2 regions of the Cronobacter turicensis genome follow, and region 2 is predicted to be linked to the other one. Evidence: predicted binding sites of a transcription regulator. Region 2 holds the regulator's gene; the other holds the start of a gene.
The links. The regulator Fur, encoded in region 2, represses iron uptake genes when iron is present. The targets are predictions, from matches to a motif close to ATAATAATGAGAACNACTATCAA.
Positions count from the first base shown of each region.

Region 1: exbB (tol-pal system-associated acyl-CoA thioesterase) is a predicted target of Fur. The motif match lies at 3,392-3,414, and genes of this name have one in related genera.

Region 1 covers NZ_CP165997.1:618,005-623,732, reverse strand. Annotated here, with positions in the region: gene AB8W27_RS02995 (hypothetical protein) at 1-307, shown strand, start outside; gene fucR (L-fucose operon activator) at 293-1,033, opposite strand; gene AB8W27_RS02985 (SDR family oxidoreductase) at 1,203-2,099, shown strand; gene exbD (TonB system transport protein ExbD) at 2,167-2,592, opposite strand; gene exbB (tol-pal system-associated acyl-CoA thioesterase) at 2,597-3,331, opposite strand; gene metC (cystathionine beta-lyase) at 3,581-4,768, shown strand; gene yghB (DedA family general envelope maintenance protein YghB) at 4,887-5,540, shown strand; gene AB8W27_RS02960 (AraC family transcriptional regulator) at 5,569-5,728, opposite strand, start outside.
Region 2 covers NZ_CP165997.1:2,992,825-2,998,552, forward strand. Annotated here, with positions in the region: gene ybfF (esterase) at 1-747, shown strand, start outside; gene ybfE (LexA regulated protein) at 876-1,157, shown strand; gene fldA (flavodoxin FldA) at 1,319-1,849, shown strand; gene fur (ferric iron uptake transcriptional regulator) at 2,139-2,591, shown strand; gene AB8W27_RS14280 (helix-turn-helix domain-containing protein) at 2,913-3,524, shown strand; gene AB8W27_RS14285 (beta-N-acetylhexosaminidase) at 3,584-5,728, opposite strand, start outside.

The DNA.
Region 1 (5,728 bases), 2.0 Mb from region 2:
AGCCGGGTATACCCGGGCCGTGCTAATGATCCCGGCTGCCCTGGTGCAACTGAAATGGCAGAATCGCCGCGAAATCTATCCGTTTCTGGTAAAAGAAGAGGTCTATGGCGCCGTACTGGAAGAGATAATGAATCGCCATCCGCAGCTGCGCGCGCAAATGATGGCGGCGATAGAAGAGCATTATCAGCAGATTAAAGCGCAGGAAGCCGAAACGCTGATGCTAAGCCGCAAGCTCGCCGAAGGTAGCTACCAGACCTCTTCCGTTACGCCGCTTCCTGAAACGCCCGCCGCCTCACCCGACAAGTAGCGCGCCCGCTTTCTGTCCGCCGTTTTCCTCCTGCGTTATCACCTCCGTCACCTGTTCCAGTGTTCCGATTTGCACCTCGCCGGTACGATTGCGTTTGCTACGGTCTATCAGCAACAGCGATTGCGCCGCCCGGCGCAGCAACAGCGTTTTATATTCCGCATTCCACGAGCGCGCGTCCCAGATGCCGCCTGCCTCATCAATGCCCTGACACGAAAACAGAAACAGATCGATATCGATATGCTTAAGCAGCGCAGGCAGCGACGGGTTTTCATAACAGGCCGCCTGCCGATGCAGAATGCCGCCCGTGCTGATAAGCGTTATCTGCTCACGCCTGGCGACCTCCTGCCCGACCCGCACGCTGTTGGTGAAAATCGTGAGCGGCACGTCCGGCAACTGACGCGCCAGATACCAGCACGTGGTACTGGCGTCGAGCGCCACCACCATACCGGCGTCGAGCCAGTTCAGCGCGTTGCGCGCGATATCCAACTTATGCGCATGATGGCTCTTGAGGCGCGCCTGAAACGGATCGTCATGGCTTTGCACATCGCGACGCAGCACCCGCGCGCGTCCGTGGCTGCGCAGAATCTTCCCGGCGCGCTGAAGTTCGCTCAGATCGCGCCGGATGGTCTCGTGGCTCACAGCAAGGCGACTTGCCAGCGCCTGGGTCGTCAGCGCCTCATGCGCCCATAAGAGCCTGATAATCTTCTGCTGACGCTCATGTTTCATCCTGCTGCTCCGTCGATAACGCGTCTGGGTTGCCTGCTGTTCATTATTGCAGCAGGCTCGCGAAAAGGAGAACCGGCCCGCGCCGGAAATACAGAAAATCCTGATAATTTCCGCCAGCGCAGCATGAGGCACTACCCTTAAAGGACGCTTTGATAACGAGGAGGAACTTATGGCGAACGACCAGAACAAGATCCAGGACCCGACGACCCAGTATTTCACCGGGGAATATCCAAAGCAGAAACAGCCTGCGCCGGGGATTCAGGCCAAAATGGAGCCGGTGCCGGACTGTGGTGAGAAAAGCTACAAGGGCAGCGGGCGTCTTCAGGATCGTAAGGCACTGGTGACAGGGGGCGATTCCGGTATCGGTCGCGCTGCCGCCATTGCTTACGCGCGAGAAGGCGCGGACGTGGTGCTGAACTACCTCCCGGACGAGCAGCAGGACGCCGAAGAGGTCAAGGCGCTGATTGAAGAGGCAGGCCGCAAAGCGGTGCTGATCCCAGGCGATCTGACCGATGAGAAATTTGCCCGCGATCTGGTGCATCGCGCCATTAAAGAACTGGGCGGGCTGGATATCCTGGCGCTGGTGGCCGGTAAACAGACGGCGGTGGAAGATATCGCGAATCTGACCAGCGAGCAGTTCCAGAAAACCTATGCGACCAACGTGTTCGCCCTGTTCTGGATAACCCAGGAAGCGCTGCCGCACCTGAAACCGGGCGCGAGCATTATTACGACGTCGTCTATTCAGGCGTATCAGCCAAGCCCGCACCTGCTGGATTATGCGTCCACCAAGGCCGCTATCCTTAACTACAGCCGCGGGCTTGCCAAACAGGTCGCGGAAAAAGGCATTCGCGTGAATATCGTGGCGCCTGGCCCAATCTGGACACCGCTGCAGATTTGCGGCGGCCAGCCGCAGGAGAAAATCCCGCAGTTCGGCCAGCAGACGCCGCTTAAGCGCGCAGGCCAGCCGGCTGAACTGGCGCCGATTTATGTGTATCTGGCAAGCCAGGAGTCAAGCTACGTTACCGCTGAGGTTCACGGCGTGACCGGCGGCGAACATCTGAGCTAACCCCCATTCGGGACAATAAAAAAGCGCGGCACAGGCCGCGCTTTTTCTTTGCCTGAAGGCTTAAGCGTTACTTCGCCTTCGTCACTTCCTGGCCGACCAGCCCGATTTTCAGATAGCCCGCCTGATGCAGCGTATCCATCACGTTCATCATGGTTTCGTAGTCAACGGTTTTATCCGCGCGGAAGAAAATCGTGGTGTCTTTCTTGCCGCCGGTCTGGGCGTCGAGCGCGCTAATCATGGAATCCCGCGTCACCGGATCGTTGCCGATAAACATCGTTTTATCCGCCTTCACCGACAGATAAACCGGTTTTTCCGGACGCGGCTGCGGCTCGCTGGACGCCGCCGGCAGGTTCACCTTCACATCAACCGTCGCGAGCGGCGCGGCCACCATAAAGATAATCAGCAGCACCAGCATCACGTCGATAAACGGCGTGACGTTAATTTCGTGCATTTCGCCGTTATCATCGAGATTTTCGTTAAAACGCATCGCCATAGGATTAACCTAAACGCAGTTTTTGAGCAGTACGCACCGGCTGCGCGTGCGCGCTCGCCTCAAGATCCAGATCGCGGCTTTGCAGCAGCAGCACCTGGGCGGCCACGTCGCCGAGCGTCGCTTTATAGCCGCCGATCGTGCGCGCGAAGATGTTATAGATAACCACCGCCGGGATAGCGGCGATAAGACCGATGGCCGTCGCGAGCAGCGCTTCGGCGATACCCGGCGCCACGACCGCGAGGTTGGTGGTCTGCGACTGGGCGATGCCGATAAAGCTGTTCATGATGCCCCACACGGTGCCGAACAGTCCGACGAACGGCGAAATCGCGCCGATGGTCGCGAGATAACCGTTGCCGCGCCCCATGTGACGCCCCGCCGCGGCGACGCGACGCTCAAGACGAAAACCGGTGCGCTCTTTAATGCCTTCGTTATCTTCGCAACCCGCCGACAGTTCACGCTCATTCTGCGCTTCTTCAATAAGACGCGCGCTCAGGCTTTTCGGGCCGAAACGTTCGGCCATTTCACGCGCGTCGTCCAGCGTGCGGGCGCCAGCCAGCTCCTGCTGTTCGCGCTTAAGGCGGCGTTTGTGGCCTGACAGCTCAACGCTTTTGCTAAAGAAAATCGCCCAGGTTACGACGGAGGCCAGAATCAGGCCAATCATGACGATTTTCACTACGATGTCGGCATGTTGATACATGCCCCAGACGGAAAGATCCGTCTGCATCAAATTATTTCCCACTGTGCATCTCCAGGACGAAAGTCACAAAACTGCTCACAATGATATCAAAATGACATCGAATTGATAGTAGTTCTCATTAGTATTTGCATGGTGCGCCAGCGCCGCTTTTTTTTCTTTGCGCTCAGACAGGAAAGGCGTTCAGATGATGTTTTTTCATCTTTTGCATCATAACGAAATCAGCGCGAGGCGGCGGCGATTTTCCGTGGTAACGTAGGTTTAGACATCCAGACGTTCAGACAGGGGAAATCCATGACCGACAAACACATTGAGACGGCGCTGATCCAGGCCGGACGCGCAAAACGTTACACGCAAGGCTCGGTGAACAGCGTGATTCAGCGTGCGTCATCGCTGGTGTTTGACAGCGTCGACGCGAAGAAGCAGGCCACAGCCGGGCGCGCGCAGGGCGAACTGTTTTACGGCAGGCGCGGCACGCTGACCCACTTTTCGCTTCAGGAGGCGATGTGCGAGCTGGAAGGCGGCGCAGGCTGCGCGCTGTTTCCCTGCGGCGCGGCGGCGGTCGCCAATACGATTCTGGCGTTTGTCGAACAAGGCGATCACGTGCTGGTGACCAACAGCGCGTATGAGCCGACCCAGGATTTCTGCACCAAAATTCTGACGAAATTCGGCGTCACGACCACATGGTTCGATCCGCTGGCGGGCGAGGGCATCGCGCAGCACCTTCAGCCCAACACCAAAGTGGTGTTTCTGGAATCGCCTGGTTCTGTCACGATGGAAGTGCATGACGTGCCCGCGATTGTCGCGGCGGTGCGTCGCGTCGCGCCGGACGCCATTATTATGATGGACAACACCTGGGCGGCGGGCATTCTCTTTAAGGCGCTCGATTTCGGCGTCGATATCTCGATACAGGCAGGCACCAAATATCTGGTGGGGCACTCCGATGCAATGATAGGCACCGCCGTAGCTAACGCCCGCTGCTGGGAGACGCTTCGCGAGAACGCTTATTTAATGGGCCAGATGGCGGACGCCGATACGGCGTATGTCACCAGCCGCGGCCTGCGCACGCTGGCGGTGCGCCTGCGCCAGCATCATGAAAGCGGTCTGCGCGTGGCGCAGTGGCTGGCGGCGCATCCGCAGGTGGCGCGCGTGAATCATCCGGCGCTGCCGGGCAGTAAAGGCCATGAATTCTGGAAGCGCGATTTCAGCGGCGCCAGCGGCCTCTTCTCTTTTATTCTCGATAAACGACTGAGCGACGCGGAACTGGCGCGTTATCTCGATAATTTCAGGCACTTCAGCATGGCCTATTCCTGGGGCGGCTATGAATCGCTGATCCTCGCCAACCAACCGGAGGAGCTCGCGGCGATCCGTCCGGCGGGCGGCGTCGACTTTAGCGGCACGCTGGTGCGCCTGCACATTGGGCTCGAAAACGTGGAAGATTTAATCGCCGATCTGGACGAAGCCTTCCGTCGCATCGCCTGAAGTGAAAAAAAAACGACTTATCCCAGGAAAAGAGAGGGTTTGTTGAAGCTGTAGTGCAGATGCGGCGATACATTTAAGGGTACAATAGGGGCAATTCCGCTGTTCCACAGGATCTCCCATGGCTGTTATCCAGGATATTATCGCTGCGCTCTGGCATCACGATTTTGCCGCGCTGGCGGACCCGCATGTCGTTGGCGTTGTCTGGTGCGTGATGTTTGCCACGCTGTTTTTAGAAAACGGTCTGCTGCCGGCGTCGTTTCTGCCGGGCGACAGCCTGTTGTTATTGGCGGGCGCGATGATAGCCCAGGGCGTCATGGATTTTGTACCGACGCTTGTGATCCTCACCTCTGCGGCGAGCCTCGGCTGCTGGCTGAGCTACGTACAAGGGAGATGGCTCGGCAATACCCGCATCGTGCGCGGCTGGCTTGCGCAATTACCGGCGAAATATCATCACCGCGCCACCTGCATGTTCGATCGTCACGGCCTGCTGGCGCTGCTGAGCGGCCGTTTCCTGGCGTTTGTGCGCACGCTGCTGCCCACCATGGCGGGCATCTCCGGGCTTTCTAACCGCCGCTTCCAGATCTTCAACTGGCTGAGCGCCGTGATTTGGGTCGGCGTGGTCACCGGCTTTGGCTATGCGCTCAGCATGATCCCGCTCGTGAAACGCCATGAAGATCAGGTGATGACGTTCCTGATGATCCTGCCCATCGCGCTGCTGGTGATTGGCCTGCTCGGCGCGCTGCTGGTGGTATTAAAGAAAAAAGCGCACTAAGACTTTCCCGGCGGAGCGCAGGCTCCGCTCACGACAGCGCGCGCAGGCGCGCGGCATCCTCTCCCGGCGTCACCCCAAAATAGCGTTTAAATTCACGACTGAACTGCGACGCGCTCTCATACCCCACCTGCATCGCCGCCGCGCTGGCCTTCATGCCGTTATGCGCTATCAGCAGCCGTGCTTTCTGC
Region 2 (5,728 bases):
CAATCTGCGCAACAACCGACTCAAAATACACCGATTGTGTTCATTCACGGGCTGTTTGGCAGCCTGGATAACCTGGGCGTGCTGGCGCGCGAGCTGGTGGAAGATCATGACGTTGTACAGGTAGATTTGCGCAACCACGGGCTTTCCGGGCGCAGCGAGACGATGGATTACCCGGCGATGGCGCAGGATATTCTCGAAACTCTCGACGCGCTGGGGCTGGAAAAGGTGATTCTTATCGGCCATTCGATGGGCGGCAAAGCGGCGATGGCGGTGACCGCGCTTGCGCCGGATCGCATAGAAAAGCTGGTGGCGATTGATATCGCGCCGGTGGATTATCAGGTGCGCCGTCACGATGAGATTTTTAACGCGGTGAACGCGGTGAGCGACGCGGGCGCCACGTCGCGCCAGCAGGCGGCGGAAGTTATGCGCCAGCACATTAGCGAAGAAGGCGTGGTGCAGTTTCTGCTGAAATCGTTTGTCGAGGGCGAATGGCGCTTTAACGTGCCGGTGCTGTGGCGTCAGTATGCGCGTATCGTCGGCTGGGAGACGGTGCCTGCCTGGCACGGCCCGGCGCTGTTTATCCGCGGCGGCGCGTCGCCTTACGTGGAAGAAGCGCACCGCGAAGCGTTGCTCGCGCAGTTCCCGCAGGCCCGCGCGCATGTGATTGCGGGCGCAGGCCACTGGGTGCATGCCGAAAAACCGCAGGCGGTGCTTCGCGCAATCCGTCGTTTTCTGGAAACTGATTAAAAACAGACCGACCGGCGCCGTCCTGCGCCGGATGCGTTGGCGCGCTTCGCTGCCTCATGTATGATGGCGCGCTGAAATACCGCCGGGCTCCGCCACGGCAGCCTGTTTCCCCTGTCTATACTCATACCATGGCAAAAGAACAAACGGACCGCACAACGCTCGATCTCTTCGCGGATGAACGCCGTCCGGGCAGACCGAAAACCAACCCGCTGTCGCGCGACGAACAGCTGCGCATCAATAAGCGCAACCAGCTTAAGCGTGACAAAGTTCGCGGGCTTAAGCGCGTCGAGCTGAAGCTGAACGCCGACGCGGTAGACGCGCTGAACCATCTCGCGCAGGCGCGCAATATCAGCCGTAGCGAGCTGATAGAAGCGATGCTGCTCGCTCAGCTGAAAGCCTTGCAGGAGTAAGGTCTGGTCTGATTTTTACCCAAAAGGACGGGGCAATGTAGCAGAGAGTGCACCCGGCGCCTGATACCGTTTCCGCACCCTCTTTTGTTCTGCTATGATTGCCCTATCTGTGGGCGTTATGCCAGCACCATCACATTTAGATTCAAGAGGTTATTCTTCTTATGGCAATCGTAGGCATCTTTTTCGGCAGCGACACCGGCAATACCGAAAATATCGCAAAAATTATCCAGAAACAGCTCGGGAAAGACGTTGCTGAAGTGCATGACATTGCTAAAAGCAGCAAAGAAGATCTGGAAGCATTCGATATTCTTCTGCTTGGCATTCCGACCTGGTATTACGGCGAAGCGCAGTGCGACTGGGACGATTTTTTCCCGACGCTGGAAGAAATAGATTTCAACGGCAAGCTTGTCGCGCTCTTCGGCTGCGGCGACCAGGAAGATTACGCTGAATACTTCTGCGACGCGCTGGGCACCATTCGCGACATTATCGAGCCGCGCGGCGCGACCATCGTTGGTCACTGGCCGACCGAAGGCTATCACTTTGAAGCCTCCAAAGGTCTGGCGGACGACGATCACTTCGTCGGTCTGGCGATTGACGAAGACCGCCAGCCTGAGCTGACCGCAGAACGCGTTGAAAAATGGGTCAAACAGGTTTCTGAAGAACTGCATCTGCAGGAAATCATCAACGCCTGAGATACATGGCGCGGGCGGATGTCCGCGCCGTTTGATAGATAAAAGCAATGAAAATAATTGCTACAAATTTTTAACTTTCCCTCGCTAAGCTGTACAATGGCTTCCTTAATTATCAGGCCCTCCACGTGAAAAACGCTGGCTGGTCCACGATTTTTAAGCTCTTTTTTGCCGGACGCTTGCGGTTTTCATTTAGGCATGTCAGTTCTATAATGAGACGCATTCATCTTCGGCGTATCCGATGTATCGCTTCCTTCCGGAGCGAGTCGTTAAGCAACAGGACAGATTCCGCATGACTGACAACAATACCGCATTAAAGAAGGCCGGCCTGAAAGTCACGCTTCCTCGATTAAAAATCCTCGAAGTGCTGCAGGAACCGGTCAATCATCATGTCAGTGCGGAAGACCTCTATAAGCGTCTGATTGACATGGGTGAAGAGATTGGCCTTGCCACGGTCTATCGCGTACTTAACCAGTTCGACGATGCCGGCATCGTCACCCGTCACAATTTCGAAGGCGGAAAATCCGTTTTCGAGCTGACGCAACAGCATCATCACGATCATCTGATTTGCCTCGATTGCGGCAAAGTGATCGAGTTCAGCGATGACTCCATTGAAGCTCGTCAGCGTGAAATCGCAACGCGTCATGGCATCCGCCTGACCAACCACAGCCTCTATCTGTACGGGCACTGTGCGGATGGCGACTGCCGCGAAAATGAACACGCGCACGAGGCTGGCGGCAAATAACGTTCGCCACGCTGCATAACCCAGGCCGACATCTGTCGGCTTTTTTATTCTCTGAAAACCTTCCCCTGAAAATACAAATGTATTTTTTTAGATAAAAATAAAATTTATGGTGTTTTAATACAGCGCACAATGCTTAATTAAGCTACTTATATTTTATTAAATGGAAATTCAGAAAATATAAATATCTTTACCGGTCAATCGTTTAGACGTAAGATTACCCCTGTTCTTCCTTTTATCTCCCCTGCCCCTTATTGCAGCAATAAAAAAGCATCCATTAAGATACAGCAACGATTTAATTCTATTTTATATAAGGTAACCAATATGGTCTTACCCCCTAAACCGCTTGCTGAGATTTACCGTATCGCGGATATTTTCAATAGCTACGGTAACTGGTCTCGCGCAGAAAAAAATACGCTCATTCCCCTGCGGGACGGGGAGATCTGCATCATTCGCGGTGGTCAGTTCTCTCTGATGCGCCAGAGCGACCGGCTGCTGCTGGAAAAAAGCAGCGCGCCTTCCGTTCTTGGTCTCGCCAGGAATTTAGGTAAATCCCAATTCGCAAAATTACAGGCTGATTCTGAATGTCATTATCAGTTAATTCCTTTTGATTATTTCATGCAGGAAATTGAAAAAAATCACTGCCAGTTACATCTGCTTATTTTGTCCTCATGGATTATTAATATACTTTGCTATCGCGAAGAAATCATGATCGGTAGAAACAGCTTCAGTATGATTAAAGCGAATATCGATTGCCTGGCGGCGATGGATGAGTTCATGCGTAACCGCATTAACGTGGCGGATTATATTGTTAAAAAAACTAATCTTTCCCGCAGTATGGTGATGAAAACCCTTTCTCAATTACGCAGCGCGAAAAATATTGAAATCAGTAAAGGCAAGCTGGTCGCGGTTCATCATCTGCCGGACACGCTGTAACACGCACGGCGCCCCACACAACAAAGCCAGCCCGGAGGCTGGCTTTTTATTACGCCGGGTTACAGCTGTACATTCTCCACACGGCTGTAACGTTTGCCGTCGCTGCTGACGCTTCGCACCTGCACCGCGCCTGCGACGCGTGGCGGCTTCGCGGCGTCATAACGCTGCCAGCGCGCGCCGCCGTCGGTGGAATACTCCATTGCGACGCCAGGCAGGCTGATGTTCATCCGCAACACGCCCTCTTTAACGCGCGCGCCGGGCACCGGTAAACGGAACTGCACGCCCGCTTTTTCAAGCTTCGGCAGTTCGCGGCTGCCGGTCAGGTTCGCAAAGCGCGTCCAGTCGTCGTGCAGCGCTTTCACATCCACCAGATGCGTTTCGCCGCCTTTATATTCGCGACCCGCCTGATAATCCTGCTCCCAGGCGGCGCGATGCCAGGCGCGCTCCGCGACGGCCAGCAGACGCGGGTACATCATGTACTCCATCTGCTTATCGGTGCGCACGACTTCGCTCCAGAGCTGCGCCGAGAGGCCATACGCGCCCGGCCACGGCTTGTCGGATTTGGCGCTGAATGCATTGCCATCGCGATCAACGGAAGTCTCTGCGTTTTGCGGCAGGTTATCTGGCGCGAAGCTGAAAATCTTGCGCTCGTCGCTAAAGCGCGTGCCCCAGTAATAGCCGCTCTCCGCCGGATTCACTTCGTTCGGGAAATCGAGATAGACGTAGTCCGGGTTAGAGACCACGACACGAAAACCTTTATTCGCCCAGTCGTTCACCGTATCAAAGCCGCCCCAGTAGAGCGTATCCCAGAAGTTGACGTTGACGTGCGAGGTAGCAAACGCGCTGACGTCTTTCGCATCTTTTAGGCCATCCTGCCACGCCTGCATGGTGTCGATGCCGTGGGCTTTGACGAGCTTACTGACTTCAATACCAAAGTAACTGGAAAGATGGTCGACATCAGTCACTACGCCGTCCTGCACCATTTTCTGGCATACCGGCGAGCGCGCCCAGGGCTTGTCCTGACGGCTCTGGTCGATAATCCCCTTTCCGGCCTCTGGTTTCGCTTTGTCCGTATAGCCCGCCCCGAGGTAGATATTTTTGGCCTCATCGCCGCCGAAATGCCAGGTGCTGAGCGGTTGTCCGGCCTCTCTGTGCATCTGCTGGATCTCGCCAATCACTTTATCCACGAAGCGGCGCGACGAGTCGAGGCATGGGTTGAGGTAGCCGGTGCGGTTGTAGTACTGCACGCCAGTGGTGACCGACGTATCGTCAGGATCGAGCAGACGATATTGATTCGCCTCTTCGGTTTTGCCCGCTTTTTCCAGTTTGTCGTAACGCGCTTCCATCGCGACAACCGCCGCGCGGGCGTGCGCGGGCATATCGATTTCCGGGACCACTTCTATCTGGCGCGCAGCGGCATATTTCACTATCTCAATATAATCCGCACGCGTGAAATACCCGCTGCCGTTATTGTTGGTGTCCGGCCCGGAGCCGAGCTGCGGCAGCAGGCAGGTTTTTTCGCTGAGATCGTGGCAGCGCTTCGCGCCCACGTCAGTCAGTTCCGGCAAACCCGGTATTTCAAGACGCCAGCCTTCGTCATCGCTCAGATGGAAGTGGAATTTATTGAGCTTATAGGCCGCCATCTGGTCAAGCAGACGCAGCACGGCCGCTTTGGTGTGGAAGTTGCGCCCCACATCAAGGTGAATGCCGCGATAGTCAAAACGCGGCGCGTCCTGGGCGTCCAGCGTCGCTATCTGCCTGGCGCCCTCCGCCGGGATCAGCGAGAGCAGCGATTGCAGCCCATAAAAAACGCCTGCGCGGTCATAGCCGGTAATCGTCGTCTCTTGTGGCCCGATATGCAGCTGATACGCGCCGGACACCGCCTCTTTGCCGGTAAACGCCTTGCTGTCGATGGCTGTCCGCACCGGATACCCCGCGTCGGTTTTCACGCCGAGCAGCGCAAAACGGGCGGTAATCGCCTCCTGCGCGGGTTTATCCAGTGCGGAGAGAAAGAGCTGAACGCCCTTATCGAGTGAGACGTTTTGTCCGTGTACTTCAACGTGGCGCGGCGTAGGCACGATCTGCCCGCGCAGATGCTCTGCATTCAGGGTTTTGACGTCACTGTTTTTGTCGAATCGCGCTTCGGCGGTCATCAGAATGTTTTTATCATCCGCCGTGCGTTTCCACTGATCTTTTAGCGGGCT